DNA from 4 places in the Enterobacter cloacae complex sp. HYC080_NIDB genome. Region 2 is predicted to be linked to each of the others. Evidence: predicted binding sites of a transcription regulator. Region 2 holds the regulator's gene; each other region holds the start of a gene.
The links. Region 2 encodes PurR, which represses purine synthesis genes. Its sites were predicted from a motif close to CANGCAAACGTTTGCNTG; they were not measured.
Positions count from the first base shown of each region.

Region 1 (4,503 bases), 1.4 Mb from region 2:
AACGGGTTATCTCACCCAGTTCACGCAGGGCCTTCTGCATGGAGGCAGACTTCAGGTTGGCCTGGATATCGAGATAAAACATCTCCTCCCACGGGTTACCGTGAATTGGACGCGATTCCAGTTTGGTCATGATCAGGTTGTGGTTGCGCAGCACCAGCAGGGCTTCAACCAGTGCACCCGCCTGTTGTCCGGTCGCCATCAGCAGCGTGGTTTTCGCTGGAACCTGGTCTGACACATTGATGGACTTGCGCGCCAGCACCACGAAACGGGTAATATTTTGCGTCTGGTTTGCCAGGTTGCGCTCCAGCACCTGTAAGCCATACAACGCGCCACCCGCCTCGCTACCGAGTGCAGCGACGGCTGGCGAGTTAGCCTGCGCCACTTTTTCCATTGCCGCGGAGGTGCTTTCGGTGTACTCGATTTTCCAGTTCGGATAGCGGTTCAGGAACTGGCTGCACTGCTGGAACGGCTGGGGATGACTGTAGACGGTTTCTATCTTGCTCAGATCGGTTGAGCCGGAGACCAGCACGCAGTGATCGATAGGGATCGTCAGCTCGCCAACCAGCGACAGGCTGGTGTGCTGCAGCAAATCGTAAACGTCGTTGATGGCACCCGAACTGGTGTTTTCAATGGGCACGACGGCGTAATCCGCCTGGCCGGTCTCGACCTGGTTAAAGATATCGGCAAATTTTGCGCAGCCGCTCTCAATAAATTCTTCGAAATGGCGAGCGGCATACTGACGTGCGGCCAGGTGAGAGTAAGAGCCTTTCGGGCCGAGGAAGGCGATACGCGCAGAATGCGGGTTAGTTTTGTTCAGATGCTGCTGGAGCAGCGCTTGCTGAGTGAGAACGGAGTCTTCAATGATGAGCTGGAACAACCGGGTGATGTAATGGGCATCGAGGTGGTGCACTTTGCCGAGCTGGATCAGACGTTCCAGCAGATCGCGTTCGCGGTCAATATCACGTACCGGACGATGGGAGTCCAGTTTGGCTTTCCCTACTTCAACGGCGAGCATGCGACGTTCGGCCAGCAGTGCCAGTAATTTCTCATCCAGCGCGCTGATTTTTACGCGCAGATCCAGTAACGGGTTTTCCGGTGTCATAGTGTCGCCTGTCTCATTTTATCGTTATCAATAAAAAAGGCCCCCCGGTGTGGGAGGCCTTGTTGTTCGTCTTCGCATTCTTTTTCACACGACGAAACGCCTCCCGGTCAGGGGAAGGTAAAAAAGAATGCGAAGAAGAACGGCGTAAGTTTCATAACATCATCCTGTGATTGATACCGTTAAAGTACCTGTACTGTTTTCACCCTGTCAATAAAAAACGCGCCCGAAGGCGCGTTGGCGGTACACTCAATTTAAAGGATTACTCTTCTTCAACTTCTTCCGCGAAGCTGGCGTCTTTCACCGAGGATGCGGCGCGACGGGCTTCACCTTTGTGTTGCACTTTATTGAGCTGCCGTTCCAGCTTGTTGATCAAATCGTTAATAGCCGTGTACATATCTTCATGTTTTGCGCTGGCGACCAGATGGCCGTTTGGAGTATTGATAGTTGCGTCAGCGATGAAACCCTGTGGCTCCTTAGACAGAATGATATGCGGGTTAATCAGGTGAGTTTGCCATTTATCCAGTTTGGCGAGACGGTCTGCGACGTGCTGGCGAATTGCCGGAGTAATTTCCATTTGTTTACTGGTAATGTTCATTGTCATAAATTTTACCTCTTGTCTTTCCGTCTTGGTGATTCCAGCATACCCGACCTAATGTCAAAATGTGTGATTTAGATCACGTTATTTTGTCGGTTTTTGTCAGGGAATCTTTTTTGTGAGGCAGGGCAGGAAGAGGTGAGATTTACCTTGTGGAAGGCAAAAATTGCGGTCATAGTTGACGGGATGAGTTGAGATAAAGCGCTTCAGCGAATATCAGAAATGGATACAAAAACGGCAGCCTTCGGGCTGCCGTTTTGCATTGAAGCACTATCAGGTGTTGCTGCTATTAGCGGCGATAATTTTCGCCACTTTTTCAGCCTGAGTGGTCATCTGCATCTGACGGTAAGCATTTTCCATCAGCTTCAGGCCGTCACGCGTTGCCTGAGTATCCGGGTAATCACGCAGCATACCTTCTACGCGGTTAACCACGGCAACCCATGCGCCACGGCGGGTATAGTATTCCGCAACGGAGTATTCATACTTCGCCAGGCGATCTTTCAGGAACACCAGACGTTTGGTCGCGTCGGTCACGTACTGACTGTTTGGATAGCCGCGCACCAGTTTGGAGAAGTCATTGAAGGCATCACGCGCATGCTGGGGATCACGATCGGAACGATCCACGCCGAAGAAGCCCTGCAGAGCACTGTCATCCAGCGCCATGTTGGTCAGACCGCGCATGTACATGACGTAATCGATGTTAGGATGAGTCGGATTCAGACGCATGAAACGATCGATAGTTGCCTGAGCCAGCGGCAGGTCGGCATTTTTGTAGTATGCGTAGATAAGATCTAATTGTACCTGCTGCGAATACGGACCAAATGGATAGCGATTATCCAACGCTTCCAGTTGCGTTATCGCCTGTTTCCAGTTACCGTCCTGCAACTTTTGTTGTGCAGTCGCATAGATTTCATTCGGCGGATTGTCAGGGACCTGTTCATTCGAACCGGAGCAGCCCACCAAAGCCAGGCTCAACGTGGCCGCTGCCACCAGATATTTCATGCGCGTCATGACGTTTTGACTTTCCTCAAATGTTTGTCCGGGAGAAACTCTGTTCCTGCTCCCGATTAAGACCAGCTACAATAGCACACTATATTAAACGGCAAAGCCGTAAAACCCAACGTTAAACAAAGAAGCAGTTTATGGCACAACGAGTAGAACTCACCGCAACAGTCTCCGAAAATCAGCTCGGTCAACGCTTAGATCAGGCTTTGGCCGAATTGTTCCCTGATTATTCGCGTTCACGCATAAAAGAATGGATCCTTGACCAGCGCGTGCTGGTAAACGGCAAGATCTGGGACAAACCAAAAGAGAAAGTGTTTGGTGGGGAAGCTGTTGCCATCAATGCTGAAATCGAAGAGGAAATCCGCTTCGAGCCGCAGGATATCCCACTGGACATCGTCTATGAAGATGATGACATTCTGGTAATCAACAAGCCGCGCGACCTGGTTGTTCATCCGGGGGCGGGGAACCCTGACGGTACGGTACTTAATGCACTTCTCCATTACTATCCGCCGATTGCTGACGTCCCGCGCGCGGGTATCGTTCACCGTCTGGATAAAGACACCACCGGTCTGATGGTCGTGGCAAAGACCGTTCCTGCTCAGACCCGTCTGGTGGAATCACTGCAGCTGCGTGAAATTACCCGTGAATACGAAGCGGTAGCCATTGGCCACATGACCGCTGGCGGCACGGTAGAAGAACCGATTAGCCGTCACCCGACCAAACGCACTCATATGTCGGTGCACCCGATGGGGAAACCAGCGGTGACGCACTATCGCATTATGGAGCATTTCCGTATTCATACGCGCCTGCGCCTGCGCCTGGAAACCGGTCGTACGCACCAGATCCGTGTTCATATGGCCCACATTACCCATCCGCTGGTGGGGGATCAGGTATACGGCGGTCGTCCGCGTCCGCCAAAAGGCGCATCGGATGAGTTCATCAGCGTACTGCGCAAGTTCGATCGTCAGGCGCTTCACGCGACCATGCTGCGTCTCTATCACCCCATCACCGGTATTCAGATGGAGTGGCATGCGCCTCTCCCACAGGATATGGTGGAACTGATTGACGCCATGCGTGCTGATTTCGAAGAACATAAGGACCATGTGGACTGGTTATGACCAAACTGATTGTCCCGGAGTGGCCACTACCTGAAGGCGTGGCCGCCTGCAGCTCAACTCGTACTGGCGGAGTCAGCCAGGGCGCGTGGGAGTCGTTGAATCTCGGCGCACACTGTGGCGATAACCTGGATCATGTAGAAGAGAACCGCAGGCGTCTGTTTGCTGCGGGGAATCTGCCTTCGAAACCGGTCTGGCTGGAACAGGTTCATGGTAAAGCGGTGCTGAAGCTGACGGGAGAACCTTACGCTTCTAAACGCGTAGACGCCTCTTACAGCAATACTCCGGGCACGGTTTGTGCCGTTATGACCGCCGATTGTCTGCCGGTTTTGTTCTGTAACCGGGCAGGTACTGAAGTGGCTGCCGCGCATGCAGGCTGGCGTGGATTGTGTGAGGGCGTGCTGGAAGAGACCGTCGCCTGCTTTAACGATGATTCTGCCAATATCATGGCCTGGCTGGGTCCGGCGATTGGCCCTCGTGCTTTTGAAGTGGGGCCGGAAGTTCGCGAAGCATTCATGGAAAAAGATCCGCAAGCCGCTGAGGCTTTTCAGCCTTCCGGTGAAAAATATCTGGCAGATATTTACCAGCTTGCCCGTCAGCGCCTGAATAGCGTCGGTGTCACGCAGATCTTCGGCGGAGATCGCTGTACTTTCACCGAAAAGGGTGATTTTTTCTCTTATCGCCGC
Region 1 covers NZ_CP114212.1:1,129,040-1,133,542, forward strand. Annotated here, with positions in the region: gene pheA (bifunctional chorismate mutase/prephenate dehydratase) at 1-1,102, opposite strand, end outside; Phe leader region at 1,133-1,258, opposite strand; gene pheL (pheA operon leader peptide PheL) at 1,210-1,257, opposite strand; gene raiA (ribosome-associated translation inhibitor RaiA) at 1,362-1,703, opposite strand; gene bamD (outer membrane protein assembly factor BamD) at 1,971-2,708, opposite strand; gene rluD (23S rRNA pseudouridine(1911/1915/1917) synthase RluD) at 2,840-3,820, shown strand; gene yfiH (purine nucleoside phosphorylase YfiH) at 3,817-4,503, shown strand, end outside.
Region 1: a site for PurR is predicted at 1,801-1,818, ahead of raiA (ribosome-associated translation inhibitor RaiA). Genes of this name have one in related genera too.

Region 2 (4,503 bases):
CGTTCACCCGCGCTGCCTTTCGGCAGGGAGAAGAACAAGGCCACCATCGCCACCACGCCCAGCCCGGCGGTTGCCAGGAATGACATACGCCAGCCGATCGCTTCACCCAGCCAGGTCGCAGCCGGTACGCCGCCAATGTTGGCAATCGTCAGCCCCATAAACATGGTCGCCACGGCGCTTGCCTGCTTATGTTTCGGCACCACGCTTGCGGCCACGACCGAGCCCAGCCCAAAGAACGCGCCATGGTTCAGGCTGGTCAAAATGCGCGACAGCATCAGGGTGGTGTAGTCAGGTGAAATGGCAGAGAGCACGTTGCCCAGGGTGAAAATCGCCATCAGGAAAATCAGCGCATTACGGCGCGCGCGGTGTGAAAGCAGTAGCGTCATCAGCGGCGCCCCCACCATCACGCCGATGGCATAAGCGCTGATTAACATCCCGGCCGCAGGGATCGAGACATCCACGCCCCGGGCGATAACAGGCAGCAACCCCATCGGGGAGAATTCGGTGGTGCCAATCCCAAAAGCGCCAATCGCCAGGGCCAGCAGGGGAAAATTGATTTTCATGCGTCAACTCCGGATACCGTGTCATGTCGTGACACAGAACAAAGAAGCGGAAAGCATGACATCAATCACAAAAAATGAGAAGTTAACAAAATGGCAAAAGATTTTTGCCTGAGAAGTAACAATCCGGTAAACCGGGAGGGAGAAGATTCTCCCTCCGCGTAAATCAGTGCAGCGCAGCCGTCAGGCCAGCCGCCACAATCAGCGCCAGCACAACGATGGTGGTGAACAGCGAAAACTTCAGATCGGAACTCATCAATTTTTCTCCTTTTAATCCCCCCACGAAAAGTGAGCTTGCTCATTTTTGCACAGTTTACGTCAAAAATCTTCCCGGATTTAAGCTGATAACCACTTTACCTCTTCCCCTTTTCATCAAGATAGGACAAAATTCCACGCTAAATTTATTAGCGTACCGGCCATTGACCCCCTCCTGACGTCCCGTGTCGTTTTCCTGGCGTACCGCAATCTAAAATTGCGTGATAAGGGTGAGAGAAGGCAAACGTTTACCTTCAAGTATTTCAGGAGTTTAGGATATGGTCTGGAGTGACATTTAATGGCAACAATTAAAGACGTAGCAAAACGCGCAAACGTTTCCACTACAACCGTATCACATGTAATTAACAAAACCCGCTTTGTGGCGGAAGAGACGCGCAACGCCGTCTGGGCAGCAATCAAAGAGCTGCACTACTCGCCAAGTGCGGTTGCGCGCAGCCTCAAGGTGAATCACACCAAATCGATTGGTCTGCTGGCGACCAGCAGCGAAGCGGCCTATTTTGCTGAGATCATTGAGGCGGTAGAGAAAAACTGCTTCCAGAAAGGCTATACCCTGATTCTGGGCAACGCGTGGAACAGCATTGAAAAACAGCGAGCCTATCTCTCCATGATGGCGCAGAAGCGCGTGGATGGCCTGCTGGTGATGTGTTCCGAGTACCCGGAATCCGTACTGTCGATGCTTGAAGAGTATCGACATATCCCGATGGTGGTGATGGACTGGGGTGAAGCCCGTGCGGATTTCACGGATTCCGTTATCGACAACGCCTTTGAAGGCGGCTATATGGCGGGCCGTTATTTGATCGAACGCGGTCATCGTGAGATTGGCGTGATCCCGGGTCCGCTTGAGCGTAACACCGGTGCAGGTCGTCTGGCTGGCTTTATGAAAGCAATGGAAGAAGCGCTGATCACCGTGCCAGAAAACTGGATCGTACAGGGTGACTTTGAGCCGGAATCAGGCTACCGCGCGATGCAGCAGATTGTCTCCCAGCAACATCGTCCTACCGCCGTTTTCTGCGGGGGCGACATCATGGCGATGGGCGCGCTCTGTGCGGCCGATGAGCTGGGTCTGCGCGTCCCGCAGGACATTTCCGTGATCGGCTATGACAACGTGCGCAACGCACGCTTCTTTACCCCTGCGCTGACCACCATTCACCAGCCGAAAGATTCGCTGGGTGAAACGGCCTTCAACATGCTGCTCGACAGGATCGTCAACAAACGTGAAGAGTCGCAGTCCATTGAAGTCCACCCGCGCCTCATCGAACGCCGTTCCGTTGCGGATGGTCCGTTCCGCGACTACCGTCGTTAATCGCTTTACGGAGCCAGTCACACTGGCTCCCGTAACCATTCCCGGTTAAGCGTTTCGCTGTCCCCCAGATAATCCAGCAGCCAGGCCATAGCAGGTGAAACATCATTTTGTTGCCAGGTCAGGCAGCAAGCCGCATCCGGGAACGGATTCTCCAGCGTCAGTTCAACCCACTCGCCGGTGTCGATTCTCGGGCGCGCAAAATGAACGGGCACCATCGCGACGCACAGCCCTGCACTGAGGCAGGTCGCCGACGATTCCCAGTCCGGGGCGACCACGCGACGCTGGTTATCCAGCAGCCAGGTGATACGCTTGGGCAGCGAGCGGGAGGTGTCCTCCAGCACCAGCGACGGCCAGTTACGCAGGGTATCGTCGCTTAACGGCCCCTCCATGGCCGCCAGGGGATGATCGCGTGCCACTACGCATTTCCAGCTCAGCATCCCCATATCGCGAAAGGCGTAGCGTCCCCCAACCGGAATCGCCTGCGTCGCCCCAATCGCCATTTCTACCCTGCCGTCCGACAGCGCGTCCCACACGCCGTTGAACACTTCCTGCGAAACACGCAACTCAACGTCAGAAAAATGACGATAGAAATCGACGATCATTTGCCGGGTGCGCTCCGGCTTCACGATATTATCGACCGCGATGGAAAGATGCCCCCGCCAGCCGTTAGCGATCTGCTGACACTGTTCGCGGGTGATCTGCATTTTTTTGATAACAGAACGCCCTTCTTTCAAAAACCACGCCCCGGCAGGCGTTAATTCCACATCACGATGTCGCCGTTCAAACAGCGGAACGGCCAGCCACTCTTCTAGCTGACGCACCGTATAGCTGATTGCCGACGGGACGCGGTGCAGCTCCTGCGCTGCACCGCTAAAGCTGCCGTTACGCGCGACAGCATCGACCACTTCAAGAGAATAATCTGACCACATTTTCTGCCTGCAAAAAATTTGAATGCACCCGCCAAATATTAGCGTTTCACAAGCCGCTTTGCACTCCCTACACTCTGCGCCAATGTACACCTGCCTCCTCAGGAGAAGAAAATAATGCAACCCAGGAAAGGTTTTTTAGTCTGGCTCGGCGGCTTAAGCGTGCTGGGCTTTTTAGCCACCGATATGTACCTGCCGGCTTTCGCCGCCATGCAGGAAGATCTGCAAACCCCTGCCGCCGCGATCAGCGCCAGCCTGAGTTTGTTCCTCGCCGGTTTTGCCTTCGCGCAGCTGCTCTGGGGACCGCTCTCGGATCGCTTTGGCCGCAAGCCGGTACTGTTGCTGGGTCTGGCCATTTTTGCCATGGGCTGTCTGGGGATGCTATGGGTTCGCGACGCCACCTGGCTGCTGGTACTGCGTTTTATTCAGGCAGTCGGCGTCTGCGCCGCGGCCGTCACCTGGCAGGCGCTGGTGACCGACTACTATCCGGCGAACCGTACAAACCGAATTTTCGCGACCATTATGCCGCTGGTGGGGCTTTCCCCTGCCCTCGCCCCGCTGTTGGGTAGCTGGATCCTCGCGCACTTCGACTGGCAGGCCATCTTTGCCACGCTGTTTGCCATCACGCTGATCCTGATGCTGCCGGCGTTCGCCCTCAAGCCCGCGCATAAAAAAGAGGCGCATGCCGACGCCAGCCCAATTACCTTTGCCTCCCTGCTGAGCGCCAAAGCGTATCGCGGTAATGTGCTGATTTATGCTGCCTGCTCGGCGAGCTTCTTCGCATGGCTGACCGGTTCACCCTTTATTCTGCACGATATGGGCTACAGCCCGGCGGCCATCGGTCTAAGCTATGTTCCGCAGACCATCGCGTTCCTGGTTGGCGGGTACGGCTGTCGCGCGGCGCTGCAAAAATGGGAAGGCCAGCAGATGCTGCCGTGGTTGCTGGTGCTGTATGCGTTGAGCGTTATCGGGACCTGGGCCGTCGGCTTTATTCCCGGCGTCGGTCTGGCTGAAATTTTGATTCCATTCTGCGTAATGGCCATCGCGAACGGCGCGATATACCCTATCGTTGTGGCGCAGGCGCTTCGTCCCTTCCCGCAGGCGACAGGCCGTGCGGCCGCACTTCAGAATACGCTGCAACTGGGGCTGTGCTTCCTGGCCAGTCTGGTGGTCTCGGCGCTGATTGCCACGCCGCTCCTGACCACCACCAGCGTGATGCTGGTTACCGTTGCGCTGGCCGGCATGGGCTATCGTATGCAGGCAGCCGCGCAGCGTGCGCAGGATAACCGCGCGCAGGCAGAAACGTCACATGCGTAATTACTGCAAAAATTATGTAACTTTTCGGTGATTAGGTTGCTAACAATTTTCTATTGAATCAACAAATTTTGCGGCCTATACTAAATTTGGTTCGATTAAATACGATAAATATTAAGTGTTA
Region 2 covers NZ_CP114212.1:2,550,804-2,555,306, forward strand. Annotated here, with positions in the region: gene O1723_RS12055 (MFS transporter) at 1-563, opposite strand, end outside; gene cydH (cytochrome bd-I oxidase subunit CydH) at 727-816, opposite strand; gene purR (HTH-type transcriptional repressor PurR) at 1,114-2,139, shown strand; gene punR (DNA-binding transcriptional activator PunR) at 2,157-3,068, opposite strand; gene punC (purine nucleoside transporter PunC) at 3,183-4,382, shown strand.

Region 3 (4,503 bases), 1.2 Mb from region 2:
GAAAATGCAGGAACGCGGTCTGCCTTACATTTCCGTGCTGACCGACCCAACCATGGGTGGCGTCTCTGCAAGCTTCGCGATGCTGGGCGATCTGAACATTGCTGAGCCAAAAGCACTGATCGGTTTCGCTGGTCCTCGCGTCATTGAGCAAACCGTTCGTGAAAAACTGCCGCCGGGCTTCCAGCGCAGTGAGTTCCTCATTGAGAAAGGCGCCATCGATATGATCGTCCGCCGTCCGGAAATGCGCCTGAAACTGGCAAGCGTTCTGGCGAAGCTGATGAATCTGCCCGCGCCAAACCCGGATGAGCCGCGCGAAGGCGTGGTGGTACCGGATCAGGAACCCGAGGCCTGATAACTGAAAAGGGCAGGGCCAGATGGCGCTGCCCTTTTGCTTTATAACCTGCTAATGACAACCGGGCATCATGGAAAATAAAAGCATTCCTCAAGCCACGTCGCCCCTGGCCGCGTGGCTTTCTTATCTGGAAAACCTGCACAGTAAAACCATTGATATGGGGCTTGAGCGCGTAAGCCAGGTTGCCGCGCGTCTGGGCGTGCTGAAACCTGCGCCTTTCGTTTTCACCGTCGCAGGCACCAACGGTAAAGGTACTACCTGCCGTACGCTGGAATCCGTCCTGATGGCGGCGGGTTACAAGGTAGGCGTTTACAGCTCACCACACCTGGTACGTTACACTGAGCGGGTTCGCGTGCAGAACAGCGAGCTGCCGGAATCGGCGCATACGGCGTCGTTCGCGGAAATCGAAGCCGCGCGAGGCGATATCTCGTTAACCTATTTCGAGTACGGCACGCTTTCGGCATTGTGGCTGTTCAAACAGGCGCAGCTGGATGTGGTGATTCTGGAAGTGGGTCTTGGCGGGCGGCTTGATGCCACCAATATGGTGGATGCGGACGTGGCGGTGGTCACCAGTATCGCGCTGGACCATATCGACTGGCTGGGGCCGGATCGTGAAAGCATTGGTCGCGAGAAGGCCGGAATTTTCCGGGCGAATAAACCCGCCGTGGTCGGTGAGCCGGATATGCCGCACACTATTGCTGACGTGGCCCAGGAGAAGGGCGCTCTGTTGCTGCGCCGTGGCGTTGACTGGCAATATGAGGTTCAGGATAACGGCTGGCGTTTTAGCGATGCGCAGGGAATGCTGGACAACCTGCCGCTGCCGCAGGTGCCACAGCCTAACGCGGCAACCGCGCTGGCGGCATTGCGCGCCAGCGGATTAGCGGTCAGCGATCAGGCTATCCGCGACGGCATTCAGAATGCGCTGCTGCCGGGACGTTTTCAGATAGTGAGTGAGTCACCGCGCCTGATCCTAGACGTGGCGCACAACCCACACGCAGCGGCGTACCTCGCAGGACGTCTCAAATCGTTACCAAAAACCGGGCGCGTGCTGGCGGTTATCGGTATGCTTCATGATAAAGATATCGGTGGCACGCTGGCCTGCATGGAGAGTGTGGTCGATAGCTGGTATTGTGCTCCTCTTGAGGGGCCGCGTGGTGCGACGGCCGAGCAGTTGATGGAACATCTCGGCAAAGGCGCAATCTATAGTAGCGTGGCTCAGGCCTGGCATGCCGCGATGGCGGATGCTAAACCAGAAGATACCGTGCTGGTGTGTGGCTCTTTCCACACGGTGGCACATGTCATGGAAGTGATGGACGCGGGGAGAACCGGTGGCGAGTAAGTTTCAGAACCGTTTAACAGGAACCATTGTGCTGGTCGCGCTCGGGGTGATTATTCTTCCCGGGCTGCTCGACGGGCAGAAAAAGCATTATCAGGACGAGTTTGCAGCCATTCCGCTGGTGCCGAAACCGGGCGACCGTGATGAACCGGATATGCTGCCTGCGGCGACACAGGCGCTGCCTGCCCAGCCGCCGGAAGGGGCGGCTGAAGAAGTTCGCGCGGGCGATGCCGCTGCGCCGTCGCTCGACCCGTCGCGTCTGGCGGCGAATAACAACATCGAGATTGATCCGGTACCGGTAGAGAAGCCTAAGCCTGTTGAAAAACCGAAGCCGGTAGAGAAACCGCAGCCGAAGCCACCGCGTGATAAAGCGGCAGAGCAACTGGCTGCAGCGTCAGAAACCCCTCCGCCAGCGAAGCAAGACGCAGCCCCGACCGGCAAAGCCTATGTTGTGCAACTGGGCGCGTTGAAAAACGCCGATAAAGTTAACGAGGTCGTGGGTAAACTGCGCAGCGCGGGCTATCGTGTTTACACTTCACCTTCCACGCCGGTGCAGGGTAAAATTACCCGTATCCTTGTGGGGCCGGAAGCGTCTAAAGATAAGCTGAAAGGCTCGCTGGGTGAGCTGAAGCAGATCTCCGGTCTGAGCGGTGTGGTGATGAACTATAGCGCGAACTGATAAGATCTCCCCCTCACCCTAACCCTCGCCCCTCAAGGGAGAGGGCCGGGGTGAGGGGGAGAAGACGTCCACAGAGATGTCAAAAGGACCGTGGCGTTGATTATTTTTTCAGCGCCTTTTTTATTTACGCGCGGGAAGGAAATCCCTACGCAAACGTTTTCTTTTTCTGTTAGAATTCGCCCCGAACTGGATGACAGGGCGTTAAATCGTGGGACACATATGGTCTGGATTGATTACGCCATCATTGCGGTGATTGGTTTTTCCTGTCTGGTTAGCCTGATCCGTGGCTTTGTTCGTGAAGCGTTATCGCTGGTGACTTGGGGTTGTGCTTTCTTTGTTGCCAGTCATTACTACACTTACCTGTCTGTCTGGTTCACGGGCTTTGAAGATGAACTGGTCCGAAATGGAATCGCCATCGCGGTGCTGTTTATCGCGACGCTGATTGTTGGTGCTATCGTCAATTACGTGATAGGTCAGCTGGTCGAGAAAACCGGTCTGTCAGGAACGGACAGGGTACTCGGGATCTGTTTCGGGGCGTTGCGAGGTGTGCTGATTGTGGCCGCCATCCTGTTCTTCCTGGATACCTTCACCGGGTTCTCCAAAAGTGAAGACTGGCAGAAATCGCAGCTCATTCCTGAGTTTAGCTTCATCATCAGATGGTTCTTTGACTATCTGCAAAGCTCGTCGAGTTTTTTGCCCAGGGCATAAACCCTGAGATGTGGCTTAACGAGGAAAAGACGAATGTGCGGTATTGTCGGTATCGCCGGTTTCATGCCGGTAAACCAGTCGATTTATGACGCGTTAACGGTGCTTCAGCACCGTGGGCAGGATGCTGCGGGTATCATCACCATTGATGCAAACAACTGCTTCCGTTTACGTAAGGCGAATGGCCTGGTAAACGATGTGTTTGAAGCCCGCCATATGCAGCGTCTGCAAGGTAATATGGGGATCGGTCACGTTCGTTATCCTACTGCTGGCAGTTCCAGCGCCTCTGAGGCACAGCCTTTCTACGTCAACTCACCGTATGGCATCACCCTTGCCCATAACGGCAACCTGACCAACGCCCATGAGCTGCGTAAAAAGCTGTTCGAAGAGAAACGTCGCCACATTAACACCACCTCTGATTCTGAAATCCTGCTCAACGTGTTCGCCAGCGAGCTGGATAACTTCCGTCACTACCCGCTGGAAGCAGACAATATCTTTGCTGCCATTGCTGCGACCAACCGCCAGATCCGCGGTGCATACGCCTGCGTGGCGATGATTATCGGTCACGGTATGGTTGCCTTCCGCGATCCAAACGGCATTCGTCCGCTGGTGCTGGGCAAGCGCGACCTTGGCGATGGCCGTACCGAATATATGGTTGCCTCTGAGAGCGTGGCGCTGGATACCCTGGGCTTCGAATTCCTGCGTGACGTTGCGCCGGGCGAAGCGGTGTATATCACCGAGAAGGGCCAGCTGTTTACCCGTCAGTGTGCCGACAACCCGGTCAGCAACCCGTGCCTGTTTGAATACGTCTATTTCGCCCGCCCGGACTCCTTCATCGACAAGATTTCCGTCTACAGCGCGCGCGTAAATATGGGCACGAAGCTCGGCGAGAAGATTGCTCGCGAATGGGACGATCTCGACATCGACGTGGTTATTCCTATCCCGGAAACCTCCTGCGATATCGCTCTGGAAATTGCCCGTATTTTGGATAAACCTTACCGTCAGGGCTTCGTGAAGAACCGCTACGTTGGCCGCACCTTCATCATGCCGGGCCAGCACCTGCGCCGTAAGTCTGTACGTCGTAAACTGAACGCCAACCGCGCCGAATTCCGTGATAAGAACGTTCTGCTGGTGGATGACTCCATCGTGCGTGGTACCACCTCTGAGCAGATTATCGAGATGGCGCGCGAAGCGGGGGCGAAGAAAGTGTATCTGGCGTCTGCCGCACCGGAAATTCGCTTCCCGAACGTGTACGGCATCGATATGCCAACCGCCAATGAGCTGATTGCCCACGGTCGCGAAGTGGACGAAATTCGTCAGATTATCGGCGCCGATGGCCTGATTTTCCAGGATCTGAACGATCTTATCGACGCGGTGCGCGCCGAGAACCCGGAGATTCAACAGTTCGAATGCTCCGTGTTTAACGGCGTC
Region 3 covers NZ_CP114212.1:1,367,532-1,372,034, forward strand. Annotated here, with positions in the region: gene accD (acetyl-CoA carboxylase, carboxyltransferase subunit beta) at 1-352, shown strand, start outside; gene folC (bifunctional tetrahydrofolate synthase/dihydrofolate synthase) at 423-1,691, shown strand; gene dedD (cell division protein DedD) at 1,681-2,367, shown strand; gene cvpA (colicin V production protein) at 2,587-3,075, shown strand; gene purF (amidophosphoribosyltransferase) at 3,109-4,503, shown strand, end outside.
Region 3: a site for PurR is predicted at 2,514-2,531, ahead of cvpA (colicin V production protein). Genes of this name have one in related genera too.

Region 4 (4,503 bases), 1.3 Mb from region 2:
GTGACGACAAAATCATGTCTTTTACTGATATTTAAGTCTGTTTCACGTTAAATTCTAATTATCGGTGTTTTCAGTTGGCAGCCTTTGCGAAGGCTGGTTAATCTGAAAACGATTTACATCATTTTAACGTAAGAGAATAACTATGCATGATGCACAGATCCGTGTCGCCATTGCGGGCGCGGGTGGACGTATGGGCCGTCAGCTGATTCAGGCGGCACTTCAGATGGATGGCGTGGCACTGGGCGCGGCGCTGGAGCGTGAAGGGTCATCACTGTTGGGAGCCGATGCAGGTGAACTGGCGGGCGCAGGAAAGACCGGCGTCACCGTACATAGCAGCCTGGAAGCGGTTAAGGATGACTTCGATGTATTTATCGATTTTACCCGCCCGGAAGGGACGCTGACGCATCTGGCGTTTTGCCGGCAGCACGGTAAGGGGATGGTGATCGGCACCACCGGTTTTGACGACGCAGGTAAGCAGGCCATCCAGGATGCATCGAAAGAAATTGCGATTGTCTTCGCGGCAAACTTTAGCGTGGGCGTTAACGTCATGCTGAAGCTACTGGAGAAGGCGGCGAAGGTGATGGGCAACTACACCGACATTGAGATTGTTGAAGCGCACCACCGCTACAAAGTTGATGCGCCGTCAGGCACGGCGCTGGCGATGGGCGAAGCGATTGCTCATGCACTTGATAAAGATTTAAAAGACTGCGCGGTCTATACCCGCGAAGGTCATACCGGCGAACGCGTACCGGGCACGATTGGTTTTGCTACCGTCCGTGCGGGTGACATCGTCGGCGAACATACGGCGATGTTCGCCGATATTGGCGAACGCGTCGAAATTACGCATAAAGCTTCCAGCCGAATGACGTTTGCCAATGGTGCAGTGCGTTCCGCTTTGTGGCTGAAAGGCATGAAGAGCGGCCTTTTTGATATGCGAGATGTGCTTGATCTCAACAATCTGTAAGCATTATTACCCATCGTGATGTGGTTATTGCAGTCGTAATATATTGATTGCATAGGGCAATATTTTATTGCCCTTTTATTTTACCTCATTTTCTTTAATTTTTGCTCTAAAGCTTAAAAACAAGCGCTTTTATCTCTTGTTTTCGTTACTGAAATGTAAATTTTGACCATTTGGTCCACTTTTCACTGCCTCGCCGAATAATTTTTCATTAAACCTTGCACGCAAGCGTTTTCTACAGTGATTTACCTGATCTTTTTGTCGCTTAAGTGGCTTTACTCTCTCCAGGCTTGCAAAAGGATAAACAAAATATCCGTTTTAAGTTGACTTTTAGCCTCCAAATCTCCAGAATGCCGCCGTTTGCCAAAAATCCGCTGGCAACACATTTGCATTGATTCATGACATGGTTATGAATTAATATGCAAATAAAGTGAGTGAATATTCTCTGGAGGGTGTTTTGATTAAGTCAGCGCTATTGGTTCTGGAAGACGGAACCCAGTTTATCGGTCGGGCCATAGGGGCAACGGGTTCGGCGGTTGGGGAAGTCGTTTTCAATACTTCAATGACCGGTTATCAAGAAATCCTCACTGATCCTTCCTATTCTCGCCAAATCGTTACTCTTACTTATCCTCATATCGGCAATGTCGGCACCAATGCGGCTGACGAAGAATCTTCTCAGGTACATGCGCAAGGCCTGGTCATCCGCGACCTGCCGCTGATTGCCAGCAACTTCCGCAGCACTGAAGATCTCTCGTCTTACCTGAAGCGCCATAACATCGTGGCGATTGCTGATATCGATACCCGTAAGTTAACGCGTCTGCTGCGCGAGAAGGGTGCACAGAACGGCTGCATCATCGCGGGTGATAACCTCGATGCCACGCTGGCGCTGGAAAAAGCGAAAGCCTTCCCGGGTTTGAACGGCATGGACCTGGCGAAAGAAGTGACTACCGCTGAAGCCTATAGCTGGACGCAGGGTAGCTGGACGCTGGAAGGCGACCTGCCGGAAGCGAAAAAAGAGAGCGAGCTGCCGTTCCACGTGGTGGCCTATGATTTCGGCGCCAAGCGCAACATCCTTCGCATGCTGGTTGACCGCGGCTGCCGTCTGACGGTGGTTCCGGCGAAAACCTCTGCCGAAGACGTACTGAAGATGAACCCGGATGGCATCTTCCTTTCTAACGGTCCTGGCGACCCGGCACCGTGCGACTACGCTATCGACGCCATCAAGTCCTTCCTGGAAACCGACATCCCGGTATTCGGCATCTGCCTCGGCCATCAGCTGCTGGCGCTGGCGAGCGGTGCGAACACCATCAAGATGAAGTTCGGCCACCACGGTGGTAACCACCCGGTGAAAGATATTGATAACAACACGGTGATGATCACCGCGCAGAACCACGGTTTTGCCGTCGATGAAGCGTCAATGCCGGCTAACCTGCGCGTGACGCATAAATCACTGTTCGATGGCACCCTGCAAGGGATTCATCGTACCGATAAGCCAGCGTTCAGCTTCCAGGGCCACCCGGAAGCCAGCCCAGGCCCGCACGACGCCGCGCCGCTGTTCGATCACTTCATCGAACTTATCGAGCAATACCGTAAGACCGCTAAATAATCAGGAGCCGAGAAGACCATGCCAAAACGTACAGACATAAAAAGCATCCTGATCCTTGGCGCTGGCCCGATTGTTATCGGCCAGGCCTGTGAATTTGACTACTCCGGTGCGCAGGCATGTAAAGCCCTGCGTGAAGAGGGTTACCGCGTTATCCTGGTCAACTCCAACCCGGCGACCATCATGACCGACCCGGAAATGGCGGATGCAACCTACATCGAGCCGATTCACTGGGAAGTGGTACGCAAAATCATTGAGAAAGAGCGTCCGGATGCTGTGCTGCCAACCATGGGTGGCCAGACGGCGCTAAACTGTGCGCTGGAGCTGGAGCGTCAGGGCGTACTGGCCGAGTTCGGCGTGACCATGATTGGCGCGACCGCCGATGCGATTGATAAAGCAGAAGACCGTCGTCGCTTCGACGTGGCGATGAAAAAAATCGGCCTCGACACCGCACGTTCTGGTATCGCGCACAATATGGAAGAGGCGCTGGCCGTTGCGGCTGAAGTGGGCTATCCGTGCATCATCCGTCCATCCTTCACCATGGGGGGGACCGGCGGCGGTATCGCCTACAACCGCGAAGAGTTCGAAGAGATTTGCGAACGCGGTCTGGATCTCTCGCCAACCAAAGAGCTGCTGATTGATGAATCGCTGATTGGCTGGAAAGAGTACGAGATGGAAGTGGTGCGTGATAAAAACGACAACTGCATCATCGTCTGCTCCATCGAAAACTTCGATGCGATGGGTATCCACACCGGCGACTCCATCACCGTTGCGCCAGCCCAGACGCTGACCGACAAAGAGTACCAAATCATGCGTAACGCCTCGATGGCGGTGCTGCGTGAAATCGGCGTGGAAACCGGCGGTTCAAACGTGCAGTTCTCGGTGAACCCGAAAACGGGGCGTCTGATTGTTATCGAAATGAACCCGCGCGTGTCCCGTTCCTCCGCGCTGGCCTCCAAAGCGACCGGCTTCCCGATTGCGAAAGTGGCGGCGAAACTGGCGGTGGGTTACACCCTCGATGAGCTGATGAACGATATCACCGGTGGGCGCACGCCAGCCTCCTTCGAACCGTCCATCGACTACGTTGTGACCAAAATTCCACGCTTCAACTTCGAGAAATTCGCCGGTGCGAACGACCGCCTGACCACCCAGATGAAATCTGTCGGTGAAGTGATGGCGATTGGCCGCACGCAGCAGGAATCCCTGCAGAAAGCGTTGCGCGGCCTGGAAGTGGGTGCAACCGGCTTTGACCCTAAAGTCAGCCTGGACGACCCGGAAGCACTGACCAAAATTCGCCGCGAACTGAAAGATGCGGGTGCAGAGCGTATCTGGTACATCGCCGATGCCTTCCGTGCTGGCCTGTCAGTCGACGGCGTATTCAACCTGACCAACATTGACCGCTGGTTCCTGGTGCAGATTGAAGAGCTGGTGCGTCTGGAAGAGAAAGTGGCAGAGCTGGGCATCAACGGCCTGGACGCAGACTTCCTGCGTATGCTGAAGCGTAAAGGTTTCGCCGATGCGCGTCTGGCTAAACTGGCGGGCGTACGTGAAGCGGAAATCCGCAAGCTGCGTGACCAGTATGACCTGCACCCGGTTTACAAGCGCGTGGATACCTGTGCGGCGGAGTTCTCCACCGACACCGCGTACATGTACTCCACCTATGAAGACGAGTGTGAAGCGAACCCGTCCGTCGACCGCGACAAGATTATGGTGCTGGGCGGCGGTCCAAACCGTATCGGTCAGGGCATTGAGTTTGACTACTGCTGCGTACACGCCTCGCTGGCGCTGCGCGAAGACGGTTACGAGACCATCATGGTCAACTGTAACCCGGAAACGGTCTCAACCGACTACGACACCTCCGACCGCCTCTACTTCGAGCCGGTTACTCTGGAAGACGTGCTGGAAATCGTGCGCATTGAGAAGCCAAAAGGCGTTATCG
Region 4 covers NZ_CP114212.1:3,841,821-3,846,323, reverse strand. Annotated here, with positions in the region: gene dapB (4-hydroxy-tetrahydrodipicolinate reductase) at 143-964, shown strand; gene carA (glutamine-hydrolyzing carbamoyl-phosphate synthase small subunit) at 1,419-2,567, shown strand; gene carB (carbamoyl-phosphate synthase large subunit) at 2,586-4,503, shown strand, end outside.
Region 4: a site for PurR is predicted at 1,183-1,200, ahead of carA (glutamine-hydrolyzing carbamoyl-phosphate synthase small subunit). Genes of this name have one in related genera too.